2 linked regions of the Tsuneonella mangrovi genome follow. The protein of the gene in region 1 interacts with the protein of each later gene in a pairwise test. Links are inferred from orthologs where the notes say so. Each region holds a gene or a part of one and is shown on either strand. Other genes may lie near its edges.

Evidence for each region.
Region 2: the proteins of CJO11_RS02585 (region 1) and def interact in binary tests that used the Escherichia coli proteins (3 or more experiments, as listed by UniProt). The link is inferred for Tsuneonella mangrovi from one-to-one orthologs.

The regions. Positions count from the first base shown.
Region 1 is NZ_CP022889.1:536,783-552,221, reverse strand. Bases 6,853-9,840 are described here. They hold CJO11_RS02585 (aspartate-semialdehyde dehydrogenase), read left to right. Parts: upstream 6,853-7,827; coding sequence 7,828-8,853; downstream 8,854-9,840. Other genes in these bases: CJO11_RS02575 (DHA2 family efflux MFS transporter permease subunit), read right to left, coding at 9,504-9,840; CJO11_RS02580 (2-hydroxychromene-2-carboxylate isomerase), read left to right, coding at 8,885-9,538; CJO11_RS02590 (alpha/beta fold hydrolase), read right to left, coding at 6,875-7,738; CJO11_RS02595 (APC family permease), read left to right, coding at 6,853-6,859. Also shown: ffh (signal recognition particle protein), read left to right, coding at 1-980; rpsP (30S ribosomal protein S16), read left to right, coding at 1,016-1,582; ribosome maturation factor RimM, read left to right, coding at 1,607-2,077; tRNA (guanosine(37)-N1)-methyltransferase TrmD, read left to right, coding at 2,074-2,820; rplS (50S ribosomal protein L19), read left to right, coding at 2,817-3,182; CJO11_RS02600 (S9 family peptidase), read left to right, coding at 3,472-5,664; more of CJO11_RS02595, read left to right, coding at 5,720-6,852; more of CJO11_RS02575, read right to left, coding at 9,841-11,096; CJO11_RS02570 (HlyD family secretion protein), read right to left, coding at 11,107-12,183; CJO11_RS02565 (MarR family winged helix-turn-helix transcriptional regulator), read right to left, coding at 12,176-12,619; CJO11_RS02560 (GFA family protein), read left to right, coding at 12,723-13,169; CJO11_RS02555 (alpha/beta fold hydrolase), read left to right, coding at 13,166-13,921; CJO11_RS02550 (ATP-dependent zinc protease family protein), read left to right, coding at 13,937-14,401; rimK (30S ribosomal protein S6--L-glutamate ligase), read left to right, coding at 14,398-15,303; CJO11_RS02540 (SDR family NAD(P)-dependent oxidoreductase), read right to left, coding at 15,310-15,439.
Region 2 is NZ_CP022889.1:2,623,908-2,639,286, forward strand. What follows is about bases 8,451-11,378. They hold def (peptide deformylase), read left to right. Parts: upstream 8,451-9,595; coding sequence 9,596-10,162; downstream 10,163-11,378. Other genes in these bases: fmt (methionyl-tRNA formyltransferase), read right to left, coding at 8,451-8,860; recR (recombination mediator RecR), read left to right, coding at 8,924-9,520; CJO11_RS12840 (DNA recombination protein RmuC), read left to right, coding at 10,232-11,378. Outside these bases: CJO11_RS12765 (MBL fold metallo-hydrolase), read left to right, coding at 1-58; CJO11_RS12780 (polysaccharide deacetylase family protein), read right to left, coding at 356-1,375; CJO11_RS12785 (histidine kinase dimerization/phospho-acceptor domain-containing protein), read right to left, coding at 1,404-3,086; CJO11_RS12790 (Lrp/AsnC family transcriptional regulator), read left to right, coding at 3,340-3,804; CJO11_RS12795 (hypothetical protein), read right to left, coding at 3,844-4,089; accC (acetyl-CoA carboxylase biotin carboxylase subunit), read right to left, coding at 4,164-5,510; accB (acetyl-CoA carboxylase biotin carboxyl carrier protein), read right to left, coding at 5,527-6,024; CJO11_RS12810 (type II 3-dehydroquinate dehydratase), read right to left, coding at 6,121-6,555; CJO11_RS12815 (GIY-YIG nuclease family protein), read left to right, coding at 6,704-6,988; tRNA pseudouridine(38-40) synthase TruA, read right to left, coding at 7,132-7,872; more of fmt, read right to left, coding at 7,955-8,450; more of CJO11_RS12840, read left to right, coding at 11,379-11,566; CJO11_RS12845 (hypothetical protein), read left to right, coding at 11,583-12,338; CJO11_RS12850 (NMCC_0638 family (lipo)protein), read right to left, coding at 12,425-13,522; CJO11_RS12855 (TrmH family RNA methyltransferase), read right to left, coding at 13,677-14,498; CJO11_RS12860 (HPr family phosphocarrier protein), read right to left, coding at 14,498-14,776; and 2 more genes. UniProt on the Escherichia coli protein: Removes the formyl group from the N-terminal Met of newly synthesized proteins. Requires at least a dipeptide for an efficient rate of reaction. N-terminal L-methionine is a prerequisite for activity but the enzyme has broad specificity at other positions.

The sequences.
Region 1 (15,439 bases):
AACAGCCGGTCGATATCGCGCGCCGTGCGCTCGAATCCGCGAAGCTGCAGAACATCGACGTGCTGATGCTCGATACCGCAGGCCGCCTGCACGTCGACCAGGCGCTGATGGACGAAATGAAAGCGGTCGCCAGCGTTTCGGCCCCGACCGAAGTGCTGCTGGTAGTCGATTCGCTCACCGGGCAGGACGCGGTGAACGTCGCACAAAGCTTCAGCGGCGAAGTGCCGCTGACCGGCGTGGTGCTGACCCGCATGGACGGCGATGCGCGCGGCGGTGCGGCTTTGTCGATGCGTGCGGTCACCGGCAAGCCGATCAAGTTCGCGGGGACCGGCGAAAAGCTTGACGCGATCGAAGCATTCCACGCCAGCCGCGTGGCCGACCGCATCCTCGGCATGGGCGATGTCGTCAGCCTCGTCGAAAAGGCGGCGGCGACGGTCAAGCAGGAAGAGGCGGAACACCTCGCCAAGCGCATGGCGAAGGGCCAGTTCGACCTCAACGACCTGAGGATGCAGCTCAAGCAGATGCAGAACATGGGCGGGCTGGGGATGCTCGCCGGGATGCTACCGGGCATGAAGAAGGCCAAGGCGGCGATGGCGGCCGGCGGGGTGGATGACAAGGTGCTGGTTCACATGGACGCGATCATCGGTTCGATGACGCCCAAGGAACGCACGCGCCCCGAACTGATGAACGCCAAGCGCAAGCGCCGCGTGGCGGCCGGGTCCGGCACCGAAGTGCAAGACGTCAACAAGCTGCTCAAGATGCACCAGGAAATGGCGCGTGCGATGAAGCAGATCAAGAAGATGGGCGGGCTCAAGGGCCTTGCCGCGATGTTCGGCGCAGGTGGCGGCGATCTCGGCGGTATGGGCGGACCCGGAGGAATGGGCGGACTGGGCGGCGCGATGCCGCCGTCGCTCCCAGGCCTTGGTGGGGCGGGCGGGAACATCCCGCCGAACCTGCAGGATTTGATGAAAAAGAAGTGATTTTTAAGTAATTTGAACTGGAAAGGTAACACGTAATGGCAATTGCAATTCGTCTCTCGCGCGGTGGCGCGAAGAAGCGCCCCTACTACCGCATCGTCGTCGCTGACGCGCGCAGCCCGCGCGACGGCAAGTACCTCGAGCAGATCGGCACCTACAACCCGCTGCTCGCCAAGGGCGACGAGAACCGCGTGAAGCTCGACGGCGACCGTGCGAAGCACTGGCTCTCGGTCGGTGCACAGCCGAGCGACCGGGTCGCTCGCTTCCTCGATGCCGCCGGCATCCGCGAACGTGCCGCGCGCAACAACCCGAACAAGGGCGAACCGGGTGAAGCCGCCAAGGCGCGCGCCGAAGAGAAGGCCGAGAAGGCTGCTGAAGCCGCCGAAGCTGCCAAGGCTGCCGAAGAAGAAGCAGCGGCACCGGCGGAAGAGGCCGTGACCGAAGAGGCTCCGGCCGAGGAAGCTGCTGCCGAAGCCCCGGCTGAAGAAGCCGCTGCAGAAGAAGCGCCTGCAGAAGAAGCAGCCGCAGAGGAAGCGCCGGCTGAAGAGGCTGCCGCAGAGGAAGCTCCCGCCGAAGACGCCGGCGAGGAAAAGGCCGAGGGCTAAGCCTTGGCTGCGGACAAACCCGTCATGCTGGCCGCCGTCACCGGCGCGCACGGCGTGGCGGGCGAGGTCCGCCTGAAGCTGTTCGGGGAGGGCGCTGCGGCGCTCTCCCGCTATACCAGCTTCAACGATGGCGCACTGACGCTCAAGAAGGTTCGCGATGACGGCAAGGGCGGCGCAATCGCCCGTTTCGCCGAAGTCGCCAGCCGCAACGATGCCGAAGCGCTGCGCGGTACCCAACTGACCGTTCCACGCGGCGAAATGCCGCCGCTCGAACAGGGCGAGTATTACTACGCCGACTTGATCGGTTTGCCCGCCGTTTCGGATGCGGGCGATCCGCTGGGCGCGGTCGTCTCGGTGGAGAACTTCGGCGCGACCGACATTCTCGAAATCGAACGCCCTGACGGCAAGCGCTTCATGGTACCACTGACGGACGAAGCCGTGCCCGAATGGAATTCCGAACGGGTGGTGATCGTAGCAGGGTTCGTGGTGGCATGACTTTCGCCGCTACTATCCTCACGCTCTATCCGGAGATGTTTCCCGGGCCTCTGCGGCTATCGCTCGCCGGGCGGGCGCTTGAGGAGCAGCGCTGGTCGCTCGACACCATCCAGATCCGCGACTTCGCTACCGACAAGCACCATACCGTCGACGATACGCCTGCGGGCGGCGGGGTGGGGATGGTGCTCAAGGTTGATATCCTTGCTGCAGCAGTCGACCACGCGCTGCGCTGCCAACCCAAGTGCCCGGTACTGGCGATGACCCCGCGCGGCAAGCCGCTCGACCAGGCTCGTGTGCGCGAACTGGCGGCGGGCCCGGGGGTCACAATCCTGTGCGGGCGGTTCGAAGGATTCGACGAGCGAATCTTCGAGACACGGCCGGTCGAAGAGGTCAGCTTGGGCGATATCGTGCTGTCAGGCGGTGAACCGGCGGCGCTGACGCTTCTCGACGCTTGCATTCGCCTGCTTCCCGGCGTAATGGGCGCGCCGTCCAGCGGGGCCGAGGAATCCTTCGAGGAAGGCTTGCTCGAGTATCCGCACTATACCCGACCTGTCGAATGGGAAGGGCGCACGATCCCTGAAGTGCTGCGATCGGGGGATCATGCGAAGATTGCGGCGTGGCGGAAACACCGCGCCGAGGAAGATACACGGCTACGCAGGCCGGACCTTTGGGAGCGTTACGGTAACGCTCGGGGCCGACCTGCCTCTGGTGTGCAGCGAGAAACGAAGGAACCGGACCAGTGAACCTGATCCAGCAGCTCGAGGCCGAAGCCGTCGAGAGCCTCACCGAAGGGAAGGACATTCCCGAATTCCGCGCTGGCGACACCGTCCGCGTGGGCGTGCGCGTCGTCGAAGGCACCCGCACCCGTACCCAGAACTTCGAAGGCGTGTGCATCGCGCGCTCGAACCGGGGCATCAACAGCAATTTCACCGTCCGCAAGATGAGCTTCGGCGAAGGTGTGGAGCGCGTGTTCCCGCTCTATTCGCCGAACATCGAAAGCATCACCGTGGTCCGCCGCGGCGTGGTGCGCCGGGCGAAGCTCTACTACCTGCGCGGCCGCACCGGTAAGCGCGCCCGTATCGCCGAGCGTCGCGAGAACGCCTGACGCTGGCCGTCCAGCAGGTATTGCAATCACCGAAGAGGGGCGTCTCGGCAACCAGCCGGGGCGCCCCTTTCTTCATGGATCGATGAGCGGCACGCACACGGTGTTCGGCTACCCCTTTCCACTGGTGGCGAATTGGTTATGAAGGCGGCACGCGACGCTCAAGGGGAGCGCAATAGACAACTTCGGGGTTGCACCGACAATGACATTTCGATTCTGGTTCGCCACTGCGAGCCTGGCAGCTGTGGCTGCCGTTTCCACTACAACCGAGGCCCGGGAGATCACTGCGCCCATGACTGCACAATCAGACGCCGCACAGACGGGGCAACTGACGCTGGAGCGGGTCTTTGCCAGCCCGTCGCTCGACGGTGCGAGCCCGCGCGGGGTCAAGCTTTCGCCTGATGGCCGCTGGTTGACGCTGCTGCGCAACCGTAGCGACGATCGCGAGCGCTACGACCTGTGGGCCTACGATCGCGAAACCGGCAAATGGGCGATGCTCGTCGATTCCGAAAAGCTCGGGAGCGGGCGCGAGCTGTCCGAAGCGGAGAAGATGCAGCGCGAGCGCAAGCGCATCGGCGGGCTCAAGGGTATCGTTACATACGACTGGTCGAACGATTCCAAACACATCCTCGTGCCGATCGACGGCGATCTCTACCTCACGGGTATCGACGGCAGCGTGCAGCGGCTTACCGACAGCAGCGGCGATGAGCTGAACCCGGTGCTGAGCCCGGATGGGACGTACCTGTCCTACGTGAGCGACGGACACCTGTGGACCGGAACCGTCGGCGGCGCGCCAGCGAAGGCGATCACGCCGGATGAAACCTCCGACACGGTCCATTGGGGCGAAGCCGAATTCGTCGCCCAGGAAGAACTGGCACGCTACACCGGTTACTGGTGGTCGCCGCACGAGAAGCGGATTGCGGTCGAGCGCTTCGACGAAGCCCCGGTGGGCGTGGTCACGCGCGCTTCGATAGGTGCCGACGGCACGCGAACCTATGATCAACGATACCCGGCAGCGGGCACCCCGAACGTGATAGCGCAGCTGTTCGTGATGGACCCGGACGGCCAGAACCGCGTCGAGGTCGATCTCGGGCCTGACAAGGACATCTACCTTGCGCGGGTCGATTGGGCACCTGACGGCAAGACGCTCTACGTCCAGCGGCTAAACCGCTTGCAGACCCGGCTCGACATGCTCGCAATCGACCCGGCGACGGGCAAGAGCAGGGTGCTGTTCACCGAACAGGCCGCGCCGCACCACTGGATCAACCTGACCAACGACTACAAGTGGCTCAAGGACGGCAGCCTGATCTGGCGGTCCGAGCGCGACGGTTTTGGCCATCTCTACCACTTCGCCAAGGGCAAGTGGACCCAGCTAACCAAGGGCCCGTGGGTCGTTACTGGCCTCGATGGTGTAGACCAGAAATCCGGTACGGTGTTCTTCACGGGCACGAAGGACGATGTTCTCGCAGAGCAGGTTTATTCGCTTTCGCTTTCTCATCCCGGGGGAGAACCGAAGCGCCTGACCGACCTGAAATTTTCCAACGGCGCTTCGATGGACGATCAGGCGCGATCGCTGATCGTGACCCGCTCGAACCCCGACCAACCGCCGCAGAGCTACCTCGCCGATACGAGCGGCAAGCGGATCACCTGGATCGAGCAGAACGCGCTTGATGCCAGCCACCCATACGCGCCGTATCTCTCCGCGCATCATGAACCGACCTTCGGGACGTTCAAGACCGCAGACGGGGCGACGCTCTATTACAAGATGATCACCCCGAAGATGGAGCCGGGCAAACGCTATCCGGTGTTCTTCAGCCACTACGGTGGTCCGCACTCGCAAACAGTGAAGAAGAGCTGGGGTGGCACACTTCAGCAGGAGATCGTTGATCGCGGCTATATCTGGTTCGAGATAGACAACCGCGGCAGCTCGAACCGCGGGGTCGACTTCGAAAAGCCGATCTGGCGCGCGATGGGCGGGATCGAGGTGACCGACCAGAAAGCCGGCGCCGAATTCCTCAAGTCGCTTGACTATGTCGATCCCAAGCGGATCGCGATCTATGGCTGGTCGTATGGCGGCTACATGACGCTCAAGATGCTCGAGGCCGATCCGGGCTATTACGCAGCCGGTATCGCCGGCGCGCCGGTGACCAAGTGGGAACTCTACGACACCGCCTACACGGAGCGTTACATGGGCCTGCCGACCGCTGATGCCGATGCGGCTGCCTATGAAAAGTCCGATGCGATGGGCGACGCGACGAAGATCGCCGATCCCATGCTGTTGATCCATGGGATGAGCGACGACAATGTGGTGTTCGAGAACTCGAGCGCGTTGATTGCCAAGCTCCAGGCCAACGCGGTGCCGTTCGATATGATGCTCTACCCGGGATACACCCACAGGGTCGCCGGGCCGAAGATCAGCGTCCACGTGTGGGATACGATCTTTGACTTCCTCGAACGCAACGGGGTGCCGCCGGGTGGCAGGTAGCCCGCCGGGTTCTCCTGACAACGGCCATGTGCTCGGTCCCGGAGGGGCATGGGCCATGGCCGTGGGCGGGATGATCGGCGGAGGTATATTCTCGACGCTCGGGGTCGTCATTTCGGTTGCGGGCGAGTGGACCTGGGTCAGCTTCCTGCTCGGCGGGATCGTGGCGCTCGCCTCCGGCCATTCCTATTCCAAGTTGACTCGGCAGATCGGTCAATCGGGCGGTTCATATGCCTATTTGCGGGAAACGGGCTGGAAATGGGCCGCCCGGATCGTCGTCTGGGTGCTTGTGGCGGGATATACGCTGACCGTGTCGGTCTATGCGGTGACCTTTGGGTCCTATGCGGCCTACGCGCTCTCGATGCCTGCCTGGACGGCGAAACTGGCAGGGATCGCCGCAATCGTCATTCTTGCCGGCATCAATCTGATCGGGGCGGCGGAGGCGACCTTACTGGAAAAAGTCGCGGTGTGGGGCAAGCTGGCGATCCTGCTGTCTCTGGCGGGCATTGGACTGTGGCACTGGGCACCGGATCGCCTCGTACTTGCAGCCGGGCACCCGGTCGGCTTCGGTGAAGCGCTGATCGGGATGGGCGTGGTGTTCATGGCCTACGAAGGTTTCCAGCTCCTCAGCTACGATTACGAGGAAATGCGCGATGCGCCGCGCACGATTGCTGTCGCGATGCCGCTGGCAATCATCGTTACAACGCTGACTTACATCGTAGTTGCGCTCGGTGCCGGTATGCTCGCGGGGGCCGACGCAATCGTTGCACACAAGGAAGTGGCGCTGGCAGTCGCAGGGCGCGAGGCCCTCGGCATGATTGGTTTTATCGCTGTTTCGATTGCGGCCACTTTCTCCGCCGGTTCGGCGATCAATGCCACTGTTTTCGCGACTGCGCGGCTCGCCGAACAGGCCGCACAGGATGGCGAGATGCCCAGACTGTTCGCCAGCCGTGACGAGCGCGATGTGCCGTGGTTCGGGACGATCGTGATTTCCTCGCTCGCAATCGTGCTGGTGCTCGTGGGCGGGATCGAGGAGCTGGTCGAAGGCGGAAGCTTCGTTTTCCTGATCGTGTTCGCCCTGGTCAACTTCCTCGCCATTCGCCGCCATGCAGCTAGCAAATGGGTTGCGCTGGTTGGGTTGGTGGGGTCGGTCGGCGCTGCTGTGATGCTGGTTCTCCACCTGACGGACTTTGCCTGATCCTTGGCCTGTTGTTCAGCGGGTCAACCATTCCAGCGCGACGCGCGCGACCGTTTGCGGGTCTTCGACCTGCGGGTAATGGCCCACGTTCGGGATAAGGTGGTGGCGGGCATCGGGTAGTCGTTCGCGCCACGCTTCGTAGGCATGGCGACCCGAGACCGGATCGAGCGCACCGTTGATCAGGCCGATATCGCCTTGCGCGGACCTGAGCGCGTCGAACCACCGCTCGGCGTGCTCCCTGCGGTCGGCGATGTAGTGCAGCAGCTTGTGCATGATGCGGTTGCCGCGATTGTGGGAGATGAGCGCCCAGAATTCGTCGAGTTCCTGTGCGCTTGGCTGGGTATTCGGCCCGAACATTTCCGAAAATCCTTTGCCGAATTTCTCCCGGTTGATCGTCCAGCCAAGCAGGAAGCCGACCGGCGAAATGCCCAGCTTCTGGATCGGCCGCGGGCGATGCTGGTCAGGAAACAGTCCGCCATTAAGGAATACGACTTGCTCCAAGCCTTGCGCGCCGGTCCCTTCCTTGCGGCGAGCGAGCAATTCCTGCCCGACCGACACTCCGTAGTCATGCACCAGTGCGTCGAATTCAGTGATCCCGAGATGATCGAGCAGTGTGAGGTGCATGTCCGCTTGCCGATGGATCGAATATCCCGAGCGCGGCTTGTCCGACAGGCCGAAGCCGATCATGTCGGGCGCGATCAGGCTGTGCTGCTCGCCGAGAGTGCTCCACACCTTGTGCCAGTCCCACGACGCGGTCGGATAACCGTGGACCAGCAGTAGCGGTTTCCCGCTCCCGCCGGTCCAGTAGGCAATCTGTTGCCCATCGAAGGTGAAGTGCTTTGCATCGGCACGCCATTCGGCGATGGAGGACGGAGTCATAGGTATTCTCTCCTTCCAGGGGCTTCCCAAGTGCTTGTCGGGCAATTACCTGCGTCGCGCAAATTCAATTGAATCCGGAGTATCATCAAGTGGGCTATCGCGTAGCCGTTGTCGGGGCGACCGGGAATGTCGGTCGGGAAATGATGCAGGTGCTCGCCGAACGCGAGTTTCCGTGCGACGAGGTCGCAGCGGTAGCAAGCTCGCGCTCGACCGGGACCGAAGTCGAGTTCGGCGACACCGGCAAGATGCTCAAGTGCAAGAACATCGAGCATTTCGATTTCTCCGGCTACGATATCGCGCTGTTCAGCGCGGGCGGTGGACCGGCCAAGGAATACGCGCCCAAGGCAGCCGCTGCGGGCTGCGTGGTGATCGACAACAGCTCTTACTGGCGGATGGACCCTGACGTGCCTCTGATCGTGCCCGAGGTGAACCCGGATGCGATCGAGGGCTATTCGAAGAAGAACATCATCGCCAATCCCAACTGCTCGACCGCGCAGATGGTCGTGGCGCTCAAGCCGCTGCACGATGCCGCCGGGATCAAGCGGTGCGTCGTGTCGACCTACCAGTCGGTTTCGGGCGCGGGCAAGCAGGGCATGGACGAATTGTTCGAGCAGAGCCGGGCGATCTTTGTCGGCGATCCGGTCGAGCCCAAGAAGTTCACCAAGCAGATCGCGTTCAACGTGATCCCGCACATCGACGTATTTCTCGATGACGGCTCGACCAAGGAAGAGTGGAAGATGGTGGTCGAGACCAAGAAGATCCTCGACCCCAAGATCAAGGTCTCTGCCACTTGCGTGCGGGTGCCGGTTTTCGTCGGACATTCGGAATCGATCAACCTCGAGTTCGAGAAGGAACTTTCGGCCGAGGCGGCGATGGACATCCTGCGTGAGGCTCCGGGCGTCATGTTGATCGACAAGCGCGAGGACGGTGGATACGTCAGCCCGATCGAATGCGTCGGTGACGGAGCGACCTTCATCAGCCGCGTGCGCGAGGATCCCACGGTAGAGAACGGACTCAACATCTGGTGTGTGAGCGACAACCTGCGCAAAGGTGCCGCGCTTAACGCGGTGCAGATCGCGGAGCTGCTCGGGCGGCGCTGCCTCAAGAAGGGGTGACGCTCGCCCGCCAACGGCGTAGCCTGCGCGAATGACCCTTTCCGCAGACCTTTATTTCAGCTTTCGCTCGCCCTACAGCTATCTGGCGATCGGGCGCTATCGCGAACTGTCCGAAACGCACGACGTGGATATCGCGCTCAGGCCGGTCTATCCGATCGCGATCCGCGACCCCGATATCTTGTTCACCAATGCGCTTCAGGGGCGTTACATTTTTATCGACTCGGCGCGCTCTGCACAGATGCTGGGCATACCGTATCGCTGGCCGCGCCCTGATCCGGTGGTGCAGGACATGATGACGCGCAAAGTGTCGGAGGATCAGCCCTATATCTACCGCCTGACCCGGATGGGTCAGATCGCCCAGCGGCTCGGCTGCGGTCTGGCGTTTGCCGACGAGGTTTCCAAGATCATCTGGTCGGGCGAGGTCGATGATTGGCACGAAGGCGACCATCTTGCGAATGCGGCCGCACGGGCCGGCCTTGATCTTGTCGAATTGGATGCCGCTGTCAGCGCCGAGGCCGAGGTGCTCGATAAAGAGATCGCCGCCAACCAGGATTCACTCGCGGCAGCAGGACATTGGGGCGTGCCGACGTTGGTGGTCGATGGCGAACCGTTCTTCGGCCAGGACCGGATCGAAATGGCGAAGTGGCGACTTACTCAGAAGGGGTTGGCATCTCGCCCGGCTTAGGCGGAACAATCCGGTCCATCAGGAACACCAGCGGCATAGTGACCAGGGTCATCCAGAACATCAGGTAGAAATCGTCAACGTAACCGACCATCGCCGCCTGCCGATTGACTTCGCCGTCGATGACCTGAAGGATGCCGTTCCCCAAGATCTGGAAACGATCGACCGTTGCCACGTCGATCAGGTCGGTCGTCGCGGATGTGACGTGGCTGGCCAGGTCCGCGTGCGAAATCTGGATATTGCGCGCAAGGAACACTGTTACGATCGAGATTCCGACCGACGAACCTACATTACGTGCGAGGTTGAGCATGCTCGAAGCATCGGTTCGCTTTGCGGGATCGAGCGTTGCGAATGCTGTGTAGTTGAGCGGCATGAACACCAGGCCGATGCCGAGACCCTGCAACACGCCAGTCCAGATGAAGTGCTGCATATCGACCTCGAGCGACCAATGTGCCATCTGCCACATCGCAAGGTCCGCGATCACAAATCCGGTTGCGATGACAATCCGGGCATCGACCTGCCGCCTCAGGAGGTATCCGCCCAGCTGCATGCTGACCAGCACGCCGATGCCCCGCGGTGAAAGCACCAGACCGGTAGTGATAACGTCATAGCCGAGCAAATGCTGCATGAGAGGCGGCAATAGGGCAATCGTCGCGAACAGGATGCCGCCCACCAGCAACATCATCACGAACGCCACCAGGAAATTGCGGTCCGCGAAGATGTGCGGATCGAGCAATGCGTTGTCCGTGGTCGCGAAGTGAATTATTGCCATCCAGATCGCCGAAGCGATGACGATCGCGTAGACCCACGCTTCGGCTGACTGGAACCAATCGATCTGGGTTCCTCGATCAAGCAGCAGCTGCATGGCCGCGAGGCCGATCCCGAGCATTGCGAAACCGGGGATATCGAACCGTCGCTTTCTGCGTGGACGCGAAGGCAGGCCCAGCGCCAGCATTGTGAAGGCGAGCGCGCCGACCGGAACGTTGACGTAAAACACCCAGCGCCACGAACCATTCTCGGTCAGCCATCCACCGATGATGGGCCCGAGGATCGGACCGATCATGATCCCCGCCGACCACACTGCCATCATTGTCGGTTGGCGGCTCGGGCGGGTGGAATCGAGCATGAAGCTCTGGCTGAGCGGCGCAACGAAGGCACCGGAGACCCCCTGAATCGCCCTGAATATCACCATCTGTTCGAGATTTTGTGCCGTTCCGCACAACATCGAGGCCCCGACGAAGCCGACCACCGCGAGCATGAACAGCCGGTTGGCTCCCACCAAATCGGCCAGCCAACCGGTGATCGGCATCGCAACAGCCGCGGCGATGATATAGCTGGTCAGTACCCAGGTTACGGTATCCGCGGTCGCACCAAGTGCGGCTTGCATATGGGGGAGGGCTACATTGGCGATCGTGCCGTCGAGCACCTGCAGCAGCGATGCCATCATCGCACCGACGATCAGCGCGGGATAGTTGCGCGCTGGGTTCGAGATGACATCGGCAATCGGTTTGCGCGGTTGGCGCCTGCGCGGTTGTTTCCGTTCTTGCGCTATGCTCGCCATTGTGGCGCGATCACTTGCGTCCGTCGGTGTACACGGTCACTTCGGCGGACTGACCTGCGATCAGCTGGCGCGGACTCTTTCCGTCGATAGCAATGCGGACCGGAACGCGCTGGGTGACCTTCACCCAGTTGCCGGTCGCGTTTTGCGCAGGAAGGACCGAGAATTCCGCGCCAGTACCGGCACCGATGAACTGGACATGGCCCTTGAGCTTGAGGCCGGGATAGGAATCGAGCCTGATCGAAGCAGGTTGCCCAACCTTCATGTTGGCCAGGTCGGTTTCCTTGTAATTGGCGGTGACGTACGAATCCTGCGACTTAACCAGCGTGAGGACCGGCAGGCCCTGCAAGACCTGCTGACCGAGCTGGAGGCGGTCGGATTGCGCCACCCGCCCATCCGCCGGAGCGCGGATTTCGGTGCGCGAGAGGTTGAGTTCGGCGACTGCTTGCTGCGCGCGGCCTGCGGCGATCAGCGGGTTTTCACCGGGAACTTGCGGGCCATTGGCAAGCTTCGCACGCGCCTCATCCTGCTTGTTGATCGCGTCCGCGATATCGGCTTTCGACTGCGCTACAGCGTGCTGTGCCGCATCGAGCTCGGCCTTGGTCGTGAACCCGCGCTTCCAAAGCGCCTCCTGGCGCGCAAGAGTCGCCTGATTGAAAGCCAGGGTTTCTCGGGCCGCGGCGATATTGCTACCGGAGAGGTCGGGCGAGTTCTGCAACGCCGTTAGGTTGGCTTGCGCTTGCGCGATCTGTGCGTTGGCCTGCTGGATCTGCAACCGGAACGGCTCCGGATCGATGCGGAAGAGCAATTGGCCTTGCTTGACGGTCTGCCCGTCTTTCACCGCTACTTCGACGATCTTGCCGCCGACCTCTGAGCTGATTGAGACCTTGTCTTGCTGGACATAGGCATTGTCGGTCGAGACCTTGCCTTGCAGGCTCAGCCAGTAAAGTGCCGCACCCACGACCAACAGCAGGGGCAGCGAGATCATCAGCGCCAGGCGCTTCCAGGAGCGCTTTTCCTTCGCAGGCGCTTGTGTATCGTCGGAAGTCGAGGTGCCCTCGAGCGGCTGTGCGGGATCTGCTTCAGCCATGTGCTGCGAGCTCCTTCGAACCGTTCGCCAGATTGTCAGACACGCGACCCAGCAGCGCCATCAGCTGTGCTTCCTCCTCTTCGTCCAGACCAGCCAGCATATTATCCATCAATACTTTAGTGGCTTGCTGGATGCGTTCAATCTCTTTCCGGCTTTTATTTGTAAGTTGCAGTATTCGCGCCCTGCGATCGCGAGGATCGGGATGGCGCTGGACCATGCCGGCTTCTTCCATGCGATCGACCATCCGGCAGAGGGTAATCGGTTCGACCTCAAGCCGCTCGGCATAAGCGGTCTGGTTTTCGCCGGGATGGCGATTGAGCATCAGCAGCAGGCGTGCCTGGGTCGAGGTTATGCCCAAAGAACGCACCTGCTCGTTGAACGAGCGCCGCATCAGTCGCGCGCTGTCCGACAGGACGTATCCTATGTTCTTCTCCATGCGTGCGCATATAATAAGGATGCTTATTATATGCAAGGTTCTACACTGGCGACACGCTCCGCAATTGCTTTTGCCCGACCAGCAGTCGCGCTAAGGGGAGGACATGACCGAAAAGACCTCGAGTGGTGGCTGCCAGTGCGGCCGCGTTCGCTATCATGCCGATGTCAGTAAGGCGGAGGCATACCTTTGCCACTGCCGGATGTGCCAGAAGGCTACCGGCGGAGTTGCAGCGGCATTCGTGCAACTTCCGTTCGAGGCGGTCGCCTGGGAAAGCGAGCCAGACTGGTACGCCAGCAGCCCTATTGCGCGCCGACCATTCTGTTCGCGCTGCGGCACGCCGCTCGGATTCATGTTCAACGATGGCACCGGGATGGATTTGACCGTCGGGAGTTTCGATGACCCGTCGGGCTTCGTGCCTGTCGCCCACGCCGGAGCCGAATCGATCCATGAAGCATGGCTTGATACCAGCGCTCTTCCGCGACAGCGCAGCGATGAAACAAAGAGCGTTGCCGATCGCTGGCACGCGGCCGGACTCGAGGTACCCGAATGACCAACGTCAGAACCGAGAGTTATCCCGGGTTCGGTGGCGACGAGATGGCGCTCCACCGATTGGGCGCAGGGCGGTCCGTACTGCTTCTCCATGGCCTGTTTTCGAGCGCCGAAACCAACTGGATCCGTTTCGGCCATGCGCAACTGCTCGCCGATGCCGGGTTCGAAGCGATCATGCCCGACTTGCGCGCGCACGGCCAGAGCGCTGCGCCGCACGATCCGGCGGCCTATCCGCCCGATGTGCTGGCGCTCGACCTGGCGGCGCTTGTTGCGCACCTCGACTTAGGTGATTTCGACCTTGTCGGCTTCTCGCTCGGCTCGCGCACTTCGGTTAGGGGTGTCGTCTCGGGCCTGCGCCCGCGCCGTCTCGTCCTCGGTGGGATGGGCCTCGAAGGGGTCACCGGGTGGCTGCGGAGGAGGCAATACTTCGAAGACGTGATCGCCCGTTTCGGCACGATCAAACCCGGCGATCCGGCCTATTTCGCGCAGCAGTTCCTCAAGACAAGCGGGACCGATCGCGAAGCTGTGGGGCTGTTGATCGCTTCGATTGCGGACACCGATCCGGCGGACCTCGCAGTGATCGCCATGCCCACTCTGGTTGTCTGCGGCACCGAGGATCGCGATAATGGCGATCCCCGCAGGCTGGTCGAGGCCTTGCCCGACGCCACGCTTGCAGAAGTGCCGGGGACTCATATGGGCTCGGTCACGCACGCTGATCTCGGCCAAGCCATAGCCGACTTCCTGACCGGCTGATCGGCGCAAGGCGTAGTGGCAAGCAGGGAGAACGATCGGGCACTGGTCGGGTGGCGCGAATTGGTCGCGCTGCCCGATCTAACGTCGGCCCGGATCCCGGCCAAGATCGACACCGGCGCGCGCACCTCCAGCTTGCACGCTAGCGAGGTCGAACGGTTCGAGCGCGACGGGCAGCGCTGGCTTCGCTTCCTGCTCGATGTCGGGCATGGCTCGAGCGAGCCGGTAACCGTGGAAGTTCCGCGGGTAGACCGGCGCACAATCACCAGTTCGAATGGCGAGACCGAATCGCGCCCTATCATCAAGACGCAACTTCGCATCGGTAGCCTGCTGTTCCCAGCGGAATTCAGCCTTAGTGATCGCTCCGACATGAAATTCCCTATCCTCATCGGTCGCACCGCACTAAGGGGGCGCTTTCTCGTCGATAGCGGGCGTTCGTATCTCCAGTCGGACGCCGCCGAACGCAGGACATTGCTCAAATGAAAATCGCGATGCTGGCGCGTAATGCGTCGCTCTATTCGCACCAGCGCCTGGTCGAGGCGGCCAAATCGCGCGGGCACGAACTCGACATACTCAACACGCTCCGGTGTACCGTGCAGATCGCCAGTCATCGCCCGACTGTGGCGTACGAAGGCAGGACGATCAGTGGATACGACGCAGTGATCCCGCGTATCGGCGCGTCGATTACCAACTATGGGCTGGCGATCCTGCGCCAGTTCGAGATGGCGGGCGTGTGGCCGCTGAACGAGAGCGTGGCGATCGGGCGTAGCCGGGACAAGCTCCGCTCGATGCAGATCCTCGCCAAGCACGGCCTCGGCCTGCCGCTGACTGCCTTTGCCCACGATCCCAAGCAGACCAGCGAGATAATCAAGGCGGTCAACGGGCCGCCGGTGGTCATCAAACTGCTCGAAGGCACGCAGGGGATCGGGGTCGTGCTGGCCGAAACCGAAGCCAGCGCGAAGTCTGTGATCGAGGCGTTTCGCGGAGCGAATGTAAATATCCTCGTGCAGGAGTTCATCAAGGAGGCGGGAGGGACGGATATTCGCGCACTGGTCGTCGGCGGAAAGGTCGTCGCGGCGATGCAGCGGACCGGCGCGCCCGATGATTTCCGCTCCAATTTGCACCGGGGCGGTAGCGCCACGCTGATCAAGATCACACCGGAGGAACGCTCGACCGCGGTCCGCGCGGCCAAGCGGATGGGGCTCAACGTGTGCGGGGTCGATATGCTCCGTTCCAATCACGGACCGGTGATCATGGAGGTCAACTCGTCGCCCGGGCTCGAAGGCATCGAGGAAGCGACCGGCAAGGATATTGCCGGGATGATCATCAAGTTCATCGAGGACAACGCCGTGGCCGGGAAAACCAGGACCAAGGGGAAGGGCTAGACCGCCTCAGGCGTTGCGCGCCATGAGTCCGCCATCGACCGGGATCACAGCGCCGGTAATGAAACTTGCTGCGGGCAGCACCAGGCTCAGCGTGATGTGCGCAACTTCCTCCGGCTCGCCATAGCGTCGCAGGGCC
Region 2 (15,379 bases), 2.1 Mb from region 1 along the record:
CCCGGAGCCGGAAGACAACGGCACGCGCTACCTCAAGATCCCGCTCACAGGCGCCTGAACGCCGTAGCCGCGCTATCCGGCGCTCCGTCGATAGATCGGAGTCCCGGCAGATTGAGAAATGGGTTGCAAACCACGGCGGATTGGTCGGGGAGACAGGATTCGAACCTGCGACATCCTGCTCCCAAAGCAGGCGCGCTACCAGACTGCGCTACTCCCCGACCGTGTGCCGTCCGGCCCGATGGTGGGCCCGGCAGGATTCGAACCCGCGACCTAGCCGTTATGAGCGGCCAGCTCTAACCGCTGAGCTACAGGCCCTTCGCCGGTGCCGGAGCGCGCGCGGTAGCCTGCGCGGGTGCTACTGGCAAGCGTCTCTGAGGCCCGCCGCTGCGGCAATCTCGGCGACGGTCGTCGGTGCGACCGCGCGCATCTCCAGGTAGGTGTAGATCCGCTCGAACCAGTCGTAGAATCGTTCAAGGTCGGCTTCGCTCCGCACGTAGGGGGTGTGGCCGACCGCGAGCGAGGGCGAATGGAAGCTCAGCACCAGCAACGGCAGCCCGTCGTCGAGCGCCATGTCGATCCCGCGCAGCGCCTCTTCGGCGGTCACCCCTTCGGGCGTCAGAGCAATCCGCTCGAGCAGCCCGAGCCGCGAGAACACGCCGCGTCCGCGCGGGATTCGGTCTAACAGCGGGTTGAGCAACCGCCCTTGTCGCCGCAGCAGGCCCCAGTAAACCGTCGTCAGCGGCAGCTCGAGCAGGTCTCGCTCTCCACCTTCGACCCAGTAAGGGACCAGCGGGTGATCGGCGTAGTTCGGCCCGTACCCGCCGCGATAGTCAAAGTTGGCGCGCACCGAGCTGTCGACCGACACCCCCGCATCGCGCATCAGCCGCGCGGTTTCGGGGCCGAGGCCATAGCGGCCCGCGCGGTAGATCAGCGGCTGAGTACCGAAGTTCTCGGCAATCGCGTCGCGCAGGCGCAGGAACTTGTCGCGTTCGAGCGCGGGCGGCAGGTTGCCGACATATGAATTGCGCTCGTTGACCTCTTCTTCGAACGGCGGGTTGACCCACGGGTGCAGCTGGATGCCGACTTCAGCCTTCCCGGCCTTTACCGCTCCGCCGAGCAGCTCAATCGCTGCCGGTGCTTGCACGATCGGCCAGTCGACGAGGTAGGTGGGGACCACGCCCATCGCTTCGCACATCTGCTGGAACCGGGCGATATGCGGGACATGTTCGACACCGTGCCGATCGCGCGTGAACGGGCCGTTCCAGTCGAATTCTTCCTCCGTATCGACCGTCAGCAGCGAGCGTTGGCCGAAGTCCTTGCCGAGATCGGCTTTGCGCCCTGCGCCGGGCGGTTGTGTGATCGGACGCTCGCTCAAGCGCTGGCCCCGCTGCCGCGATTGCCCTTCAGCCGGACACCGCTTCGTCGGCAATGTCGCTAGGGGCGGGCTTGGTCTTGGTCAAGCACGGGAGCCGGAGCAGTAGCTGGCCGCGCTCGCTCACAAGATCGCCACCAGCCGCGCGCGCTTCGGCCCGCGCCAAACGCAACGCAAAGCCGACACCGAACATACCGGCGCTGACTGCGCCCGATGCCCGGGTCCCGTCGGCGAACACGTCGTCGCGCGCGGCAAGTGCTGCGGGCAGGGCGCAATCGAGCGTGGCGGTGCCGTTGGAGCATTCGAGCGACAGCGCGATCTGTTCGCCTGCGCCGATCGATCCGGTGAGTGTCGCCAGCAGCCGCCATGCGAGCGCTTCTGCCTCGGTGGGTGCAATCGGCACCTTCACGCCGCCGGTTTCGGGCAGGGTCAGCACGAAGCCTGCGTTGCGGGCCCTCAGCACTTCCTGCAGCTGCGCGGCGAGGCGCGAGAGGATCGCCGCGAAGTCGCTCTCACCATCTTCGAGCGCAAGCGCACCGCTCTCGAGTTTGGCCAGCCGGTCGAGTTCGTCGAACCCGGCAAGCATCCGTGCGGCATCGCCGGCAATCGCTGCCGCCAGCGCGCGGTATTCGTGCGGAGTCGGCCCGAACAGCTGTTGCTGGATCACTTCGGCAAATCCCTGGATCGCATTGACCGGGGTCTTCAGCTCGTGGAGGAGCTGGCGCATCAGGTCCGCGCTGCGATCTCCCTGTCGAGGGTGCGATACCGTCGGTGTTTCGGGCGGGCGGCGGAAGCGCCCCGCGTAACCGTAGAAATGGCCGCCCGGATCGGTGAATCGCGGCGTCGCATCGACGATCCATTGGCCCGCGACTTGCGGCGCGCCGTCCCAGCTCAGCGCGAAGTGGCGCAGCGGTTGGCGATCTCGGCGGGCGGCGTCGCGTGCCGGCGGCAGGGTCGCCCCGACGACCATCGGCGCAACACCGGCTTCCGCCCAATCGATCCGCCCTTCGGCATCGGTGGTGAAGGCGAATCCGGCGAGCGGGGCGCGGATCGGTTCGCTCCGATCGCCGAGCGGCAAGCGCGGCGAGTCCCCGCTCGGCTGGCGGGTCGGGCGGCTCTTGCGGAAGCTCTCGATGCGGCGGACCAGTGCGCCGATCTCGCTGTCCTCTGCCTCTGCTTCGGGTTCCGCAGCACGTTCGTCGATTAGGTCGTTCGCTGCGATCGGGCGCGCGGGGCCATGATCGAGTTCGACCTCGGGTTCGACCGGCAGGTCGGGGCTCGGCAGGCCACGGTCGCGCACCCCGAGCCGTTCGAGCAGCTCCATCGTCGGCGCGGGCAAATCGCGGCGCAGGCGCAGGAAGCCGCGGGCACGAACCGGAAGGCGGGGGATCACCGCCTCCCAGTCGTCTGCTGAAAGTTGGGCCACGCCGAGCGCGGCAGCGGCAATCTCCGGCTCGTCGTCGGCCAGGTGCATCACCAGTTCGGGATTGCGGAAGCGCAGGCCCGGTTCGCGGATCATCGTCGCGCGGTCGGACACTGCGATCGTTTCACCGAGTGCCGCCAGCCGCAGCCAGGCGGCGGCCAGCAGGCTCTCGTCTCCGGTCGTGCGACGCGCGCCGAGCAAGTCGAGCAGCTGGCGATACTGTGTTCGCGCCGCACGCTCGCCCGCGGCGCGGTGGCGCAACACGGTGGCAAGGCGGTCGTCGATCTGCATCGGCTTGCTTAAAACTCTCCAAATGGGCCCACGGGCCCTGCGCTGAATCGGCGGCGGCGCTCGCGCGCCTTCGCACGGGTGCTTCTAACAGGCCCACGAACCTGCGGAATCGGCAGTGCGGGCTGCGTTGCAAAGCGGGACAATTGCTGGCAGAAACAATAATATTAGCCGCAAGGGCGATTCTGCGCGGCAATCGTTGCTTTGCTGGGTGCAGGCCGCAAAGCTGGATAGGGTTTCCTGCGGGGGCACGGCAATGGCCAACCTGGACGATATCGACCGCAAATTGCTCTCCGAACTGCAGAGCGAAGGGCGGGTGACCAATGTCGAGCTCGCTACCCGCGTCGGCCTGACTGCTCCGCCATGCCTGCGCCGAGTGCGCGCGCTGGAGGAAGACGGGGTCATCCGCGGGTATCACGCCGATCTCGACGCGTCGAAGCTGGGTTTTGCGATCACGGTGTTCGCGATGGTCAGCCTCAAGAGCCAGGCAGAAAATTCACTGCGCGAATTCGAGGCCGCGATGCGCGACTTGCCCGAAGTGCGTGAAGTGCACATGCTCAACGGCGAAATCGACTTCATCCTCAAGGTCGTCAGCCGCGACCTGCAGAGCTTCCAGGAATTCCTCACCAGCAAGCTGACGCCCGCGCCCAACGTGGAAAGCGTCAAAACTTCGCTGACGATCCGCACGGCGAAGCACGAACCGGGCGTGCCGCTGGAATAGGTAATCGCGCGGGAATCCGCGGCCGAAGCGATCCCCAAATCAGCCGAATAGCCGCTTCAGCATTCCGCGATCTCCGCGATCGGGTCGGCTCTCGCCGGACAATCCGAGCAGGAAATCGCCGAGCACTGCTGCCTGCTTCTTGGTCATCAGGACGCGGGTGACGTCGGGCGAGTGGTTCTTCGCGTCTTCGGGTGTCCGCACGCTTTCGACGCACAGCAGCACCCTGTTGCCGAGGTCCTGGTGCGTCCAGCCGACCAGCGCTCCGTGGTTTTCCATGATTCGCATCCCCCTCAAGCGGGGAATTGTGCGCCGAGTATGACAAGAGTGCAATTGGAGCGTCAGGGGTACCCCTTAACCGATCAACCCCGCTCCTTGAGCCACTCTTCGAGCCACTTGATCGAATAGTCGCCGCTCAACACATCAGGCTGCCGGAGCAGTTCCTGGTGCAAAGGAATCGAGGTCTTCACCCCTTGTACCACCATCTCCTCCAGCGCGCGCTTGAGGCGCATGATGCACCCTTCGCGCGTGCGGCCGTAAACGATCAGCTTGGCGATCATCGAATCGTAATAGGGAGGTATGCGGTAGCCTGCGTAAAGCCCTGAATCGACGCGCACATGCATCCCGCCCGGGGCATGGTAGTAATCCACCAGGCCGGGGCTAGGGGCGAAGGTGAACGGGTCTTCGGCGTTGATCCGGCACTCGATCGCGTGGCCGGTGAAGCGCAGTTCGTCCTGTTCGACCGACAGCGGCTTGCCGTCGGCGACGCGGATCTGCTCGCGCACCAGGTCGACCCCGGTGATCGCTTCGGTCACCGGGTGTTCCACCTGCAGGCGGGTGTTCATTTCGATGAAGTAGAACCCGCCGTCTTCCCACAGGAACTCGATCGTGCCTGCCCCGCGATAACCCATGTCGGCCATCGCCTTGGCGCAGATGCCCCCCATCCGCGCGCGCTCTTCGGGTGTGATGACGGGGGAGGGGGCTTCCTCGAGCACCTTCTGGTGGCGGCGCTGGAGCGAACAGTCGCGCTCGCCCAGATGAATCGCGTTGCCTTCGCCGTCGCCGAACACCTGGAATTCGATGTGGCGCGGGTTGCCAAGGTACTTTTCGATATAGACCGTGGCATCGCCGAACGCGGCCTTGGCCTCGCTGCCCGCCTGCTTCATCAGCGTTTCGAGCGTATCCTCGCTCTCGCATACCTTCATCCCTCGGCCACCGCCACCGCTGGCAGCCTTGATGATCACCGGATAGCCGATTTCGGCGGCGATTTTCTTCGCTTCCTCGACATCAGATACAGCGCCATCGCTGCCAGGCACGAGCGGCAGGCCCAGCGCGCCAGCGGTGCGCTTGGCTTCCACCTTGTCGCCCATCGTGCGGATGTGTTCGGGCTTGGGTCCGATCCACTTGAGCCCGTGCGCCTCGACGATTTCGGCGAACTTGGCGTTTTCGGACAGGAAACCGTAGCCCGGGTGGACCGCATCGGCATCGGAGATTTCCGCAGCTGATATGATCGCCGCGACGTTGAGATAGCTGTCGGCGGCGGGCGGCGGGCCGATGCACACCGCGTGGTCTGCCAGCCGCACGTGCATCGCATCGGCATCGGCGGTGGAATGGACCGCGACCGTCTCGATCCCCATTTCGTGCGCCGCGCGGTGGATGCGCAGCGCAATTTCGCCGCGATTGGCAATCAGGATACGCGAAATAGCCATGTGAGCGCCTGGCCCCTCAGCCGATGACGACGAGCGGCTGGTCGAATTCGACCGGCTGCGCGTTCTCGACCAGGATCGCCTGGATCGTGCCGGCCTTGTCGGCGGTGATCGGATTCATCACTTTCATCGCTTCGACGATCAGCACGGTATCGCCTTGCTTAACGCTGTCACCGACCGTCACGAACGGTGCGGCGCCCGGTTCGGCCGAGAGATAGACCGTGCCGACCATCGGCGACTTGAGCGCGCCAACCACTTCGGCCGGTGCCGCCGCAGCCGGTTCGGGCGCGGCGGGAGCGGTAGTCGCCGGGGCGGGAGCCGCTGCCGGTGCCGGCATTGCGACAGGGGCAGCCATAGCCGCCACGCCGCCGCGCGCCACACGCACCTTGCGGTCGCCGTCTTCGACTTCGATTTCGGTGAGTCCGGTCTCGGCGAGCAGCTCTGCCAGCTCGCGCACCAGCTTGGTATCGACGTTCATGCCCCGCGTACGCGAAGGCGAGCCCTTGGTTTCGGCCATTGTGTGCCTCTTGTTGCGTCCGCCGCCCGCCTATTCGCAAGCGCGCGGGCTGGCAAGGGGTGGCCGTCGATTGCGGCCAGAGTGGGGCAGGCCCCTCTAGAGCGCGGCTGCCTTCTCGAGAGCGACGATATAGCTCCGCGCGCCGAGACCCTTCACCTCATCGACTGCCGCCATTCCGACATAGGAAATATGCCGGAATTTCTCGCGCGTCGCCGGATCCGACAGGTGGACCTCGATCACCGGGGTCTTGATCGATCGGATCGCATCGAGCAGTGCGATCGAGGTGTGGGTATAGGCCCCGGCGTTGAGCAGCACTGCCTTCGCGCCTTCTGCCTGCGCTTCATGCAGCCAGTCGACCAGGTGCCCTTCGTGGTTGGACTGGCGCACGTCGACCTCCAGCCCCAGCTCGCGCGCCCGGTCCTCGAGCATCCCGGCGATATCGTCGAACGTATCGGAACCATAGATTTCCGGCTCGCGCAGCCCGAGCAGGTTGAGGTTGGGCCCGTTGAGGACATAGACAGTGTCGGTCATACGGCGGGATTAGCGGGAAGGGCGGGATGGGGGAAGTGGCTGGGCAGCTGACGGTCAGCTTACGGCCCGATTGCGGACTTTGTGCTGCTAACGTCCGTCATCCCAGCGAAAGCTGGGATCACTATCGTCCCCGTGCTAGCTGGCTGGAATGGGTGGCTGGGTTTACATTATGACAAACAGACGCGGCGGGGTGCTCTATATCGGCGTGACGGCAGATTTGCCTGCCCGCGTAATGCAGCATCGGACAGGTAAGGGGTCTGCTTTCTGCCGCCGTTATGGGCTGGATCGACTGGTCTGCGCCGAATCCCACACCAACATCGTTGAGGCGATCAGCCGGGAAAAGGCCATGAAGGCGTGGAAGCGAGCATGGAAGATCGAACTCATCGAAAAAGCCAATCCGGGCTGGGGTGATCTCTTCGGGCATCTGCTCTAACGGACAGCGATCCCAGCTTTCGCTGGGATGACGGGTGGGGCTAGCGTCCGCTTTCCACCCCATTCCAGACATTCGACCAAAAATCTCTTTAGGACCAACATCAGACCTCCCAAACCAGGTGACGGCCCCGCGATTCTCAATCCTTACGGATAGCGCGCCGCCATGAAGTAGAGCCCGTGCGGCGGGGCGTTGAGGCCGAGGGCTTGCCGGTTCTTGGCTGCGAGCGCTTCGGCCACGCGTTCGACTTTCCACCGGCCGAGCCCGACCAGCACGAGGCAACCGACCATCGAGCGGACCTGGTGGTGGAGGAAGCTGCGCGCGGCGGCCTCGACGATCACCTGCTCGCCTTCGCGCCGCACGGTGAGCCGGTCGAGCGTCTTGACCGGGCTTTTCGCCTGGCACTGGACCGAACGGAAAGTCGTGAAATCGTGCTGGCCGACGAGCGCCTGTGCAGCATCGTGCATGGCGTCTGCATCGAGCGGGCGCGCCACTTGCCACGCCCGGTTCAGATCAAGCGTCAGCGGCGCGCGGCGGTTGGCGATGCGGTATTCGTACTCCCGCCCGATACACGAAAACCGCGCATGCCAGTCGTCCGGAACCACGTCGCACGCGAGCACTGCGATCGGGTCGGGCCGCAAGTGTGCGTTCAGTGCCTCCATCAGGCGGAAAGCGTCGATCTCCTTGGCGATATCGACATGGGCACGCATCGCCCGCGCGTGGACCCCGGTGTCGGTTCGCCCTGCCGCGGCGAGCGTCGCCTCCTCGCTTGTCACCGCCTGCACCGCGCGCTCGACAGATTCCTGCACGCTCGGCCCGTGCGGCTGGCGCTGCAGCCCCATGAACGGCGTGCCGTCGAATTCGAGGGTCAGAGCGAAACGGGTCACGCCACGCCCCCAACCGTTCGTGTCGAGCGTAGTCGAGACACCTCGCTCGACGGTTCTCGACTGCGCTCGAACCGAACGGGGATCATCCGACGACAACTCCGGCAGGGACCGGCTTGCCGCGCAGGAAAGCCTCGGTATCCATCGCCGGCTTGCCCGCGCGCTGGATGCGGACCGGGCGCAGCGCGGCGTTGCCGCACGCGATCGTGATTTGGTCGTCGAGCGTGGTGCCGCGCTTGCCCTCGCGCGCGATGACCTGCGCCTTCAGCACCTTGATCCGCTCGCCATCCAATTCGAACCACGCACCGGGGAACGGGGCGAAGGCGCGCACCTGACGCTCGATCGCTTCGGCGCTGGCGGTCCAGTCGATCTTCGCTTCGGCTTTGTCGATCTTGGGCGCGTAGCTCGCTTCGGCGTCATCCTGCGGAACCGCATGGAGCATGGCTAGGTCTTCGAGCGTGCCGACCATCAGCTGCGCGCCGATCTCGGCCAGTTCTTCGGTCAGTTCGCCGGCGGTCTTGTCTTCCACCGGGGTGCGGGCGGTGGCGAGCATCGGCCCGGTATCGAGCCCGGCCTCCATCTGCATGATCGTCACCCCGGTCACCGTGTCACCTGCAAGGATCGAACGCTGGATCGGTGCCGCGCCGCGCCAGTGCGGCAACAGGCTGGCGTGGACATTGAGGCAGCCGTGCCTGGGTGCATCGAGCACCGCTTGCGGCAGGATCAGGCCGTAAGCGGCCACTACTGCCACGTCTGCCTCGTGCGACGCGAATTCCGCCTGCGCTTCGGCAGACTTGAGCGAGGCGGGCGAGAACACCGGGATATGGCGGATCTCCGCCGCGCGCTGGACGGGGCTGGGTTGCAGCTTCTTGCCGCGCCCGGCGCGCCGCGGCGGCTGGGTATAGACGGCCACCAGCGTATGCCCCGCCTCGTGCAGCGCGGCGAGCGTCGGCACCGCGAAGTCCGGCGTTCCCATGAAGACTATTCGCATTTTGGGCGCATAAGCCGTGCGGCTACCTTTCGTTCAAGCGGGGCAGGCCCTATCTCCGCGCTTATGGCATCGCAAGAGATCGAGACGCTGGCATCCGCATTGGCGCGCCTGCCCGGCCTCGGCCCGCGTTCGGCACGGCGGGCGGTGCTGTGGCTGGTCAAACGGCGCGAGACCGCGCTGCGCCAGATCGTCAGCGCCTTGCTGGAGGTGCAGGACAAGCTCGTCGAATGCGGAACCTGCGGCAATGTCGATACGCAGGACCCGTGTGGCGTATGCGCCGATCCGCGCCGCGACCAGCGCAGCCTGTGCGTGGTGGAGGACGTGGCCGACCTTTGGGCGCTCGACCGTGCGAAGCTGTTCACCGGGCGCTACCACGTGCTCGGCGGCAAGCTCTCCGCGCTCGACGGGGTGCGGCCCGAGGATCTCAACATCGCCTCGCTGCTCGCGCGGGTCGAGGGGGGCGGGATCGACGAGGTGGTGCTGGCGATGAACGCCACGCTGGAAGGGCAGACCACCGCGCACTACATCGCCGAGCGGCTGGAGGCCTTCCCGGTGCGCATCACCCAGCTGGCGCACGGGCTGCCGGTGGGCGGCGAGCTCGACTACCTCGACGAAGGCACTTTGGCCCAGGCGCTCAGGGCGCGTCGGCCGGTGGGGTGAGCCGATCACGCGTATCCGAATGGGCATAGCGCCAATCGCGTTGAACATTCTCCCTGCTGCGACTATCTGACAAGCATGGCTATCCGCGAAATCCTCGAAGTGCCGGACCCCCGGCTCAAGACTGTATCGACCCCCGTCACCGCGTTCGACGACGAGTTGCGCGAGCTCGTGTCCGACATGTTCGAGACGATGTACGATGCGCCCGGCATCGGCCTTGCCGCGATCCAGGTCGGCGTACCCAAGCGGGTGCTGGTGATCGACCTCCAGCCCGAAGACCCCGATGCCGAACCCGAAGTGTGCAACCACGGCGGGCACCAGCACACCCACCAGCCGACCAAGCGCGAGCCGCGGGTGTTCGTGAATCCCGAAATCCTCGATCCGGCGGAAGAGCTGGCGACCTACCAGGAAGGCTGCCTCTCGGTCCCCGAGATCTATGCCGACGTCGATCGCCCGGCGACTTGCCGCGTGCGCTATCAGGACCTCGAAGGGGAAACCCACGAAGAGGACATGGAAGGCCTGATGGCCACCTGCATCCAGCACGAGATGGACCACCTCGAGGGCATCCTGTTCATCGACCACTTGAGCCGCCTCAAACGCAACATGGCGCTCAAGAAGCTCAAGAAACTGCGTGAAGCGGCGTAATTTTTGCTGACGGTTGAAATCGCGCCTGCGAGGCTGGCGTTCCCTCTCCGTTCCGCCTAGGGTGGCCAAATGGACACTACGGCAATTTTCCTGATCTTCCTCGTTCTGATTGCCGGACTGGCACTCGGCTGGTTCGTTGGCTCGCGGCCCGCTGCTGCCCTCAAGGCTTCGCTCACCGAGCGCGAGGGCGAGTTCAAGGCTGCGATCAAGGATCTGGGCGATGCGCAGATCGAGCTCGCGACACTCAAGGCCAACGCCGAGAATTTCGACAAGCAGATCGCGGCGATGAAGGAAGCGCGCGAGGAGATGCTGGCGCAGTTCAAGCTCGCGGGCGACGAAGTGCTGACCAAAGCGCAGGAGCGGCTCGCGCGCGAAGCGAACGAGCGGCTGGGCCACGCCGAGAAGACCAACAAGGAAGCGATCAAGGCGCTGCTCGAGCCGGTCGGTGCGCGGCTCAAGGCGTACGAGGAGCAGGTCGGCGCGCTGGAAGCGAAACGCGTCGATGCGTTCGGCCAGCTCTCCGGCGTGATCGAACAGATGCGGCAGGGGCAGGAAGCCGTGCGGCGCGAGGCGCAGCGGCTGGGCAATTCGCTCACCAACGCACCCAAGGCGCGCGGACGGTGGGGCGAGCGGGCGCTGCAGAACCTGCTCGAGCAATGCGGTCTCGCCGAACATACCGACTTCATGATGGAGCACTCGATCGAAACCGAGGACGGCCGTTTGCGCCCCGATGCGATCGTGCGCATTCCCGGCGGCAAGATGCTGGTGATCGATTCCAAGGTTTCGCTCAATGCCTACCAGGAAGCCTTCGAAGCCGACAACGAAGAGACGCGGGCGCGGGCGATGAGCGATCACGTGCGTTCGATGCGCAACCATGTGCAGACGCTGGGTGCCAAGAGCTACCAAAGCCAGTTCGAGGAAGCGCCGGACTACGTAGTGATGTTTGTTCCGGGCGAACATTTCGTCGCTGCCGCGCTCGAACACGATCCCGAGTTGTGGAACTTTGCCTTTGACAAGAGGGTGTTGCTGGCGACTCCTACCAACCTGGTAGCGATCGCGCGCACCGTCGCGCAGGTCTGGCGGCAGGATGGGTTGGCGCGCGAAGCGCAGGAGATCGGCAAGATGGGAGCTGAGCTTTACGACCGGCTGCGGGTGGCTGCGGATCACCTGAAGCGCGTTGGAGGAGGGCTGGAAACCGCGGTCAACAATTACAACAAGTTCGTCGGCAGCTTCGAGCGCAACGTGCTGTCATCGGGCAAGCGGTTGGCGGAAAAGGGTATCGAGATCGGCAAGGCAGAGATCGACGAAGTGCCGCTCGTCGAAGCCGCGCCGCGCTATACCGCAAGCGACGATGCCGTAGCGGAACCGGACGGCGAAGAATTGGTTGAATCGCGGGGCGATTGAACGCTAGGGACCGCGCATGAGGATTGCACTCGACAAGGTCGCCACCATCGTTGCCGCATCCGCCCTTGCCGCGGCGCTTGCAGGGTGCAGCCAGCAGAATGCCCCTTCGGACAAGATCAAGCAGGCCGCCGACAGCATCGTCAGCAAGGTCGACGGATCGAGCCCGACCCCGGCGCCCAAGCTGGCCGAAGGCGCCTATGCTCCGCGCGACGAGTGCCAGAACACGCCCGGTGCAGAGGCCTTCCTGACCCAGCTGCGCGCAGCGGTGAAGGCGCGCAACACCGATATGCTGGCCGCGCTGGCAGCGTCCGACGTGCAGCTCAACTTCGGCGGCGGCAGCGGGACAGGCCAACTGCGCGCCGAGCTTTCCAAGCACGACTGGAGCCTGTGGGACGAGTTCGACAAGCTGATGGCGCTCGGCTGCGGGGTCAACGCGCAGGGCGGTATCACGTTGCCGTGGTTCGAAACGCAGGACCTGTCATCGGTTGATGCGACCACCGCGATGATGGTGGTGGGCGAAAAGGTGCCGATCCATTCCGACGCGGAGGCGAAGTCCAAGGATACCGAGGATATTTCGTGGGATATCGTCACGCTCGACGGTAGCCTGCAGCCCGAGGACAAGTACCAGAAGATCACCACCAGCGACGGCACCACTGGGTTCATCGCTACCGACAAGCTGCGCAGCCTCAACGACTACCGGCTGGTCGCTTCGAGCCGCAACGGCAAGTGGAGCTTCACCAGCCTGAGCGCGGGCAACGATCCGAATTCGTGACGGCGCTTGCCCGATTTGGGGTGTTCGGTTCTGGTAGATTTACCTCCGCAAAGGGAGGGCGGACGCTCGACTAAGATCGGCCTCAGTTACTCCACTCCGCGATCTGGAGGAGCGAACTGGTGGACGAAACGAAGTGAGAAGCCGGTCTCTCCCGCGGCACGTCGCTTCTCATTGTGGATACTCTGCGCGAAGAAGAGCAGGCTTTCCGAACCTTTATCGGCAAGTGTCCGCTGCTCGCCAACGGCGTGAATGTGAATGTCACCTTGGTCGGCATCCAGCGGGTCAGTCGGATAGAATCCGCCGAGCGCATCTTCGTAATTTGAAGCGATAGTTCGGTATGAGCTAAGATCCCCGATCTGCGGCGCATTCCAGCGGACGGAACATGCATGATAGGGAGGAAATTCAAGCCAGACAGTCGTCGTTCCGTCTTGCAGCTTCCAACCACGGGCTGGATCGTCGCGCATCGTGATTTTCACCTGTTCCGGGGTGAGTTCCTGTGCATTCTTCGTTGACAAGAGGGCTTCGACCGCTTTGTCATCCGGAAAGGCACCAAGGCAGAGCTCCTTATACAGGGCTGCCATGCGCGATAATTTCTCATCCGCACTATTCGAGCTCGCGGCGGTTCCCTGTGATCTTATCGTGAGATCGGTGAACAGGAATTCTCCGGTCGAACACACAATCCGCACAACCGGTTCAACAGCTTTCAAGCGGAAGCTCTTTGTGTCCTTGCCGAGGCTCACGGTTACATTTTTGCTGTCATAGGAAAGTGTGAAAGGCTGAACGGTGCCCGGCTTTGTCATCATCGAAAGCGGGATTATCTCGTCGTCCTTGCCGTTGACGTTGTAGCTGAGCATTTGAATTGCCGGCAATCCAGACGGCGTTTTCTTTGGATCTGCGGGCAGTGCCGAGATCGAAAACCCTGCAAAAACGTCTGGAGAATGCCCCGGCGCAGCGGATGAAGTGATTTGAAGGCGAGCCACTGCCGCATATTTCTTGCTTCCAGCGAGCGCGTTTAGCTGGACGTTCCCGGAGACAGTGAACGGAACGCCGACAGTGGGCAGGTTCAGTTCAGAAAAATGATCCGCAGCTGTGTCGCAATCGTAAGTTATACCTGCCGCTGTTGCTGCCGAATGAAATACGAAGAGGCCAAGTATCGTAACGCATACACCGACAAATGCCTTCATTCTCCCCTCCAATCAGCCCAGTCATCTCGTAGGTCCACCTGGGTATTCTGGCAATCCCATTTGGTCTGGATCGGATGGTCGCCTGAACACCCACAACCGGTTCGTCAGCAGACTGGCAGTTTCTTGCCCTCGCATTGCGGCCGGCGACAATCGATCAACCCGGGTATCGCTCCAGACACGCCAGCACTTCATATGCCAGCACTGCGCTCGCGACGGCTGCGTTGAGGCTGTCCGCCCGACCGCGCATCGGCATCGTTACCCGCAGGTCGCAGGCAGCTTCGTATTCCTCGGGCAGACCACGCGATTCGTTGCCGACGAGAATGAAGCACGGCGCGGCGTAGGGTGCGCCGCGATAGGGCACCGCGTCGCGCAGGGAAGCGGCGACGAGCTGGCCTTTGCCGCGCCGTAACCATGCGATGAAATCGTCCCACCGGGCTTGCGCGATCGCTTGGGTGAACACCGCCCCCATGCTCGCGCGCACCGCCTCGACCGAGAACGGGTCGGCGCAATCGTCGATCAGGATCAGCCCGCCGGCACCCACCGCGTCGCCGGTGCGCAGCATCGTGCCGAGGTTTCCGGGATCGCGCAGCGCCTGCGCCACCAGCCAGATCGGCGATACCGAGCGGTCGAGCGCGTCGAGCGAAGTATCGAATTCGGCGAATACCCCGGCCACCGCTTGCGGATTGTCCTTCCCGGTAATCTTGGCGAGGATCTCGCTGCCGGTCTCGATCACTTCACCTCCCGCGGACAGCACGTCCGCCTCCAGCGCATCGAGCAACGGGTGCGGTTCGCGCCCGGTCGCCATTACCAGCGTTTCGGGCAGGCGGCCGCATTCGCGCGCGTCGGTCAGCAAGCGCAAGCCTTCAGTCAGGAACCTGCCTTCGCGCTTGCGGTGCTTCTTGTCGCGCAGGCTACGCAGCGCTTTGACGGTGGGATTGGAAAAGCCGGTGATCGTGCGGCGCGTGCCGGGGGCCATCAGTCCTCGCCGAACCCGCTGCAGACCAGCTCGCACAGCTGCTCCAGCACGGCCTCCGATTGATCGCCAGCTACGATCAGTTCGATCGTGTCGCCCTTGGCCGCGCCGAGCATCATCAAACCGAGGATCGATCCTCCGGCGGTCTCGTTGCCGTCCTTCGCTACTTTCACAATGCAGCCTTCGGGCACTTCGCTCACCGCATTGACGAACTTGGCACTCGCACGGGCGTGGAGGCCCCGCTGGTTGATGATCGTGCAGCTACGCCGCACCTCGCTCATCGAGACGCCTTCCGGGCAGCGCCCTTGCAATTGTCGCCCAGAAACTCGGAAGCGATAGTGATGTAGCTCTTGCCCGCATCGCGCGCGGCGGAGACGGCATCGATCACGCCCATTTCCTTGCGTGCACCGGCGAGCCGAATCAGCATCGGCAGGTTGATCCCCGCGACGACTTCCACACGGCCCGCGTCGAGCAGCGAGATGGCGAGGTTCGACGGCGTGCCGCCGAACAAATCGGTGAGGATGATCGCCCCCTGGCCGCTGTCGACCTGTTTGATCGCGTCGGCGATCTCGCGGCGGCGTTGCTCCATATCGTCGTGCGGTCCGATGCAGATCGTCGCGACCGCTTCCTGCGGGCCGACGACGTGCTCCATTGCACTGACGAACTCCTCGGCCAGGTGGCCATGGGTTACCAGGATCATTCCGATCATGCGTGTGGCCTGGGTTGCTTCGGTGCTGTCCGTTGGGGCTCACCGAAGTGCGCCCGGTTGGTGCCGATGGGGACCGTCACGGTTGCGGCGTGCCTTCGAGCATGTCGGCCGCGCGCGATCCCAGGTTGCGGTGGATGACAGTGGGCGAAAATCCGTTTTCGCGCAAGGCCTGCGC